Regions from separate parts of the Janthinobacterium sp. GMG2 genome, predicted to be linked through region 2. Evidence: predicted binding sites of a transcription regulator. Region 2 holds the regulator's gene; the other holds the start of a gene.
What was found. Region 2 encodes FNR, which switches genes on or off when oxygen is low (the NO sensors DNR and NnrR bind a similar motif). Its sites were predicted from a motif close to TTGATNNNNATCAA; they were not measured.

Region 1: cqsA (alpha-hydroxyketone-type quorum-sensing autoinducer synthase) is a predicted target of FNR. The motif match lies at 1,855-1,868, and genes of this name have one in related genera.

Annotation. Positions count from the first base shown of each region.
Region 1 covers NZ_JAXAWA010000001.1:953,883-957,156, forward strand. The annotation lists gene SKZ59_RS04285 (response regulator) at 1-447, opposite strand, end outside; gene SKZ59_RS04290 (HAMP domain-containing sensor histidine kinase) at 451-1,770, opposite strand; gene cqsA (alpha-hydroxyketone-type quorum-sensing autoinducer synthase) at 1,934-3,178, shown strand; gene SKZ59_RS04300 (MarR family winged helix-turn-helix transcriptional regulator) at 3,182-3,274, opposite strand, start outside.
Region 2 covers NZ_JAXAWA010000003.1:65,353-68,626, forward strand. The annotation lists gene ccoG (cytochrome c oxidase accessory protein CcoG) at 1-901, shown strand, start outside; gene SKZ59_RS12350 (FixH family protein) at 956-1,480, shown strand; gene fnr (fumarate/nitrate reduction transcriptional regulator Fnr) at 1,484-2,242, opposite strand; gene SKZ59_RS12360 (response regulator) at 2,482-3,274, shown strand, end outside.

The DNA of each region.
Region 1 (3,274 bases), on a different contig from region 2:
CTTGATGTAGCGGTCAATCAAGCCCCGGTTGAAGGCCGTCACGGCCACTTTTTCATCGGCCGCCCCCGTAAATAAAATCTTCTTGCACGGCAGATCGCGCACGGCCTCGCAAAATTCCAGGCCATTCATCTGCGGCATCGAATAATCGACCACCAGCACGGAGGGCACGGCAAAGCGCTGCGCCTGGCCGCTGATGCGCCAGATGCGTTCGATATCGAGCGCCACGTTGCATTGGTCGGGCGGCAGGTTTTGCGTGTCGAAGTTCACGTGCAGCGGCGTTTCGCCCGGTTGCGCACTCTGGCGCAGCCAGTGCAGGGCGCTGCTGGTGTCGTGAAAAGTCTTGCGCGCCAGGCCGGGATCGAGCTGGAACGCCAGGCTTTTCAGGAAGGAATCGCTGTCGTCGATCAGTACGGTCAGGGTCGGATGGGTGTAGACGGGCAGTTGCATGCGTCACCTCGCGCGGTGGATGGATGGAAAACGGTTGTGCGTGGGCACGGGCAGGGGCTGGGGAAATTCCAGCACGAAGATGGCGTAGGCGCCTTCGCGCGCGACGCAGCGGATGCGCGCCTGCCAGGCTTGCATGATTTGCCGGCACAGGGCCAGGCCGATGCCGCTGCCGTTGTGCGAGGGATAGGAATAGAAGCGGTCGAAGATCAGCGGCAGGCGGCTGGTGGCGATGCCGCAGCCCGTGTCGATGAACAGCAGGCGCGGCACGGGATGGGCGCCATCGATGATGATGCGCACGCGGCCCTTGCCCGCGCGGTGGATGCTTTTCAAGGCATTGCGCAGCAGGTTGAGCAGGATCACCACGCACAGTTCCGACTGGCCGGGAAACGTGAAATCGGCGCGCACGTCGACCTTGACGATGTCGCGCTGGGCCGTGCTGGTAAACGGATAGCGGCGCAGCACGGCCGCCACGCTGTCGTGCATGGCCACCGCTTCATTCGCTTCGAGCTTGCGGTTGACGGCGCTGGCACTGAGCAGGAACAGATCGATCATGTGGTGCATATGGCGCACTTCGAACTGGATGCGCGCCAGCGCTTCCAGGCTGGCCGCGTCAGGTGGCTGGTCTTGCATGTTTTGCTGTAGCCCGCGCTGCAGTCCGCGCACGTTCGCCTCGACGCTGACGAGGGGCGTGCGCAATTCGTGCGCCACGCTGCCCAGGCCAGCCGCCAGCCCGGCCAGTTTCTCTTGCGCGCCCACGTTGCGCCCCACCTTGACCACGGACAGCACTGCAATCGTGAACCAGTGCACGGGCAATTGCTGCAAGACGTCGCCGCTGAGCAGGAAGGCGGGATCGCCGGCCACGGCAAACGCCAGGCAGGCCAGCAGGGTGCCGCTCAGGTAGGCGAGTATGGCGATACGCGTATCGAAGTGAAACAGCACGACCAGCGCCACCAGTAGCGAATGCACCCACATGGTCGAGGCATGGTTCATCAGGAACATGTACGTGAAGAAAAATGGCAGTTCGAAGGTCAGCCCCAGGAACAGGTAGACGCTGAACCAGGTATTGCTGAAGCGGTCGGGCCATAGCGCGGGCAGGAACAGCAGCGCCGCCACGATGCGCAGCAGCGGTGATTCATATTCCTGCGGGAAAAAATAATGCCACAGCGCGTAGTACAGGGGCATGCCCAGCGCACCGATGAGCGCCAGCTTACGCACCTGTGCGCGCCGCACAGGCGTATGTTCGATGGCGTCGTGGAAATGCAGGAAAGGCTGGAGCAGCTTGCCTTGCCATCGTTTTCCGGAAGGGGACTGCGCATGCTTCATGATCAGGGGGCGCGTTCGTTGAGGCGTGTCAATGCAACATGATCGGCGGGTTCCCTCTGTATCAGCAGGATATCGGCATAACTGTTGAGCTGTATCAAACTCTTGCCCGATGGCTCGCGCATGTTGGATGCGGTAGTTCCCTCGCAACCAATCAGGAGTTCCTATGTTAAACGCCATTTCCCCCCTGTCGTCCCGCGCCATCCACGCCGAACAACGGATGCCCGCCTTCGTGCGTGCGCGCATGGATGAACATTACGTCGAGCGCATCGAGAAGCTGCTTGGCGGCCAGCATTTGCATGAATGGCAAGCCATGCCGGCCAGTGCGGTCATGCTGGCAGGTAATGATTACCTGAACATCGCCGGCGAGGCGGCGCTGCTGGCGGCCCAGGCGCGCGTCTTGCAGGGCGGGGGCGCCATGCTGATGTCGTCCGTCTTCCTGCAGGAAGGCAGCCGCCAGCACCGGCTGGAACAAAAATTCGCGGACTATCTGGGCAGTGAAGCGTGCGTGCTGGCGCAGTCGGGCTGGGCCGCCAATGTGGGCTTGCTGCAAAGCCTGGCCGGGCCCGGCATCCCCGTGTACCTCGACATGCAGGCCCATGCTTCGCTGTGGGAAGGCGTGCAATCGGCGCAAGCCGTGCCTGTTGCTTTTCTGCACAACGATGGCACCCACCTGCAGCGCCAGATCGACAAGCATGGCCCCGGCATCATCATCGTCGATGCGCTGTACAGCACGAATGGCAGCGTGGCGCCGCTGCTGGAGATGGTGGAAATCGCCGAGCGCAGCGGCAGCATGCTGATCGTTGACGAGTCGCACTCGCTGGGCACGCACGGCCCGCAGGGCGCGGGGCTGGTGGTGGAGCTGGGCCTGGCCGAGCGCGTGCATTTCCGCACGGCGTCCTTGGCCAAGGCGTTTGCGGGCCGGGCCGGGCTGATTACCTGTTCGGCCCGTTTCAAGGGATATTTTTTGTCCGCTTCGCGGCCCGCCATCTTCAGCTCCTGCCTGCTCGAGCACGAGCTGGCGTGGTTCGATGCGGCGCTCGATTTCATCCGCGCCGCCGATGGCCGTCGCGTTGCGCTGCACCGCCACAGCGTGCAGCTGCGCCAGGGGCTGATGGATCTGGGCTACAACGTCAGCGACGGCACCGAGCAGATCATCGCGCTGGAAGCGGGCAGCGAACCCGATACCCTGATCCTGCGCAAGGCGCTGGAACGGCATGGCATCTACGGCGCCGTCTTCTGCGCGCCGGCCACGCCGAAAAACCGCTCGCTGGTGCGCCTGACCCTGAATGCGGGCTTGCGCGAGGACGAGTGCGCCAGGGTGCTGGCCGCCTGCGCCGCCATCCGCGACGAGACGGGCATGGCGCGCTGGCCATCGACGCGGCGCCTGCGCAAGCTGGCGCTGGTGTAGACCTCAGACTTGGCCGGGCTGGTTGCCGGCGATGCCGTTCAATAGCAGGGACAGGGGCGCCAGCTGTTCCGCGCTGGCATTACCCAGCAATTCCTG
Region 2 (3,274 bases):
TGTCGGCTACTTCACGCCGATCAAGGAACTGGCGCAATCGGTGGTCACCTTGAATTTCGGTCCCTGGGAATGGTTCTGGGTCTTGTTCTACAGCCTGGCAACCTACGGCAACGCGGGCTGGCTGCGCGAGCAGGTGTGCAAATACATGTGCCCCTACGCGCGCTTCCAGAGCGCCATGTTCGACCAGGACACCCTGATCATCACCTACGATGCCAAGCGCGGCGAACCACGCGGCGCCATGAGCAAGAAGGCCGGCAACAACGACAAGCTGGGCGATTGCATCGACTGCACCCTGTGCGTGCAGGTGTGTCCGACCGGCATCGATATCCGCAACGGCCTGCAGTATGAATGCATCGGCTGCGCCGCCTGCGTCGATGCCTGCAACAGCGTGATGGACAAGGTCGAGCGGCCGCGTGGCCTGATACGCTACAGCACCGACCATGCGATGGAAAACAACTTCAATTCGAAGCAGATACGCCAGCGCGCCATGCGCCCGCGCGTCCTGATCTACACTTCCATCCTGGCCCTGATCATCATCGCCGTATGTACCTCGCTGGCCCTGCGCACGCCCCTGAAAATGGACGTGATCCGCGACCGCGGTTCGATGGGACGCGAAGTGGAAGACGGCATGATCGAAAACGTCTACCGCCTGCAGATCATGAACACGTCCGAGCAAAGCCAGCATTTCAAGATCAGCGCCTCCGGCTTGCCGGGCCTGACCTTGCTGACGCGCGAAGAAGTGACCTTGCAGCCGACGGAAACGCTGGGCTGGCCGATCCGCCTGCGCGTGCCGCACGGCGTGGGCGAGAAGGGGTCGAACAAGATTGCGATCGAATTGCAATCGCTGGACAACCCGTCGCTGCATGTGCGTGAAAGCGCGGTCTTCATCGTGCCGCGGTGATGCAGGAAGGCCGGTCCCCGCACGGGGGCTGGCCGTTTACAGAGGAGAAATACCATGTCCGACAGTCTGAAACTGCAGCCTCCCGTTGCACCGTGGTACAAGCATCGCTGGCCATGGCTGCTGATGATCGGTCCCGGCCTGTCCGTGGTCGTCGGCAGCTTCATGGGCTATATCGCGTTTACGCAGCCCGATGCGCTGGTGGTGGGCGATTATTACAAGCAGGGCAAGGCGATCAACCAGGATTTGAAGCGCGACACGATCGCCAGCGACCTGGCCATGGATACGAGCCTGGCGTACGACGTGGCGCAAGCGCGCCTGAGCGGTTCCGTGCACAGCTTCGGCAAGGCCTACCAGGGACCGCTGCAGCTGCACCTGGCGCATGCGACCCTGCCGGAAAAAGATATCAAGCTGCTGGTGCAGCCCGATGCGGCCGGCAATTTTTCGGTCGCGCTGCCGATGCTCGAGCGCAGCCGCTGGCAGGTGCTGGTGGAAAACGACAAGCGCGAGTGGCGCCTGTCCGGCATCTGGACCTGGCCCGTGCAGCGCAGCATCGCGCTGCATGCGGACGAAGAGCTATAAGCCTTACTTGCAGACGTCCGTGCCTGCCGTAATGGCTTTCAGCTTGGCTGGTTGCAGGATCTCGATCTCGCGGTTCGACACGCGCAGCCAGCCTTCCTTCTTAAATTTGGACAGCAGGCGGCTGACGCTCTCGATGGTCAGGCCCAGGTAGTTGCCGATTTCCTCGCGCGACATGCGTAGCTGGAATTTGCTGCTCGAATAGCCGCGCGCTTCATAGCGCGACGCCAGGTTGACGATGAAGGCGGCAAAACGCTGCGTCGCCTGCATATTGCCCAGCAACAGCATCACGCTTTGCTCGCGCGTGATTTCCTGGCTCATCATGCGGTGGAAATGCCGCAGCAGAGTCGGCATATTGCCCAGCAATTGTTCCAGGCTGGAAAACGGGATTTCACACACTTCGCTGTCTTCCAGCGCCACCGCATTACAGTGGTGGCGGTCGGCGCTGATGGCGTCCATGCCCAGCAGTTCGCCGGCCATCTGGAAGCCCGTCACCTGCTCTTCGCCGCCGGGATTGATCTGGTACGTCTTGAAGTGTCCCAGGCGGATCGCGTACAGGTTCTGGAACGAGTCGCCGATGCGGAACAGCGAGGCGCCGCGCACGATCTTGCGGCGGCGGCCGATGATCTGGTCCAGCCTGTCCATGTCGCCCATATCGAGGCCCATCGGCAGGCACAATTGATGCATGCTGCAGGTCGAGCATCGCGCACGCAACGCTTCCACGGTCACTGTGGGCAAGGTTGGAGTGAGTAGCGCTTCAGTCATGTCGGTACCTTTTAGAAAATGCAACAACAAGTTTACTGCATACAGGGTTGCCGTGTGCCAATTTCACCGCAATTTCGGCGAATAAACGACGTCCAGCCTTTAATTATATGGCAACATCGTCAAAAGCCCATGCGGGGAGGGTCATTTGCGCGGCGCCGCTTGCCAACTTGATGTATTGATAGGAAAATTCCTAACAGCATTATCTGCCGCCTGTGCCGCCCGGTACTGAAAAGGAAATCATGAAGCCTCTCGGCATCAAAGCAAAAGTCGCGCTGGCCACCAGCCTGACCTCGATCGCCATGATCGCGCTGGTCACCATGATACAGGTGCAGCACATGCGCGACGACTTCACCCGAGTACTGCTGAGCCAGCAGTCGTCCCTGATCAGCCGCACCGCTGCCGAGCTCGACGACAAGCTGGGCATGCTGCTGCAGATCGTCACCCTGACGGCCAGGCAGCAGCCGCCGGAACTGATGGCCCAGCCGGCCCAATTGCGCGAATACTATTCGCGCCGCTCGATGCTGGTGCTGTTCGACGACGTGCTGGTGCTCGATGCACATGGCGCCGTCGTGGCCGACATGCCGGAAGTGGCGGGGCGCACGGGCATCAACGTTGCCGAGCGCGAGTATTTCCAGACCGTGCTGCGCACGCGCCAGCCCATGATCACCGAGCCGATGCTCGGCAAGTCGAGCGGCATGCCCATCGTGCAGATGGTCGCGCCCGTGCTGGCCGCCGATGGCCAGGTGGCCGGCGTGGTGATCGGCGTGCTGCGCCTGTACAAGGACAACCTGCTGGGACGCCTGCGCTCGGAAAAGATCGGCAAGAGCGGCTATTACTTCATCCTCACGCGCGGCGCCGTGCCGCGCTACGTGCTGCATCCCGATACCAGCCGCTTGCTGCAGCCGCGCCAGCCGAGCGCCAACCTGACGACCACCCAGCTGCTGAAGGAAGATGGCGAAGGCAGCATGGTCAGCACCAACAGCCGCGGCATCACGGCCGTCAACAGCTTCAAGCGTTTGAAATCGGTGAACT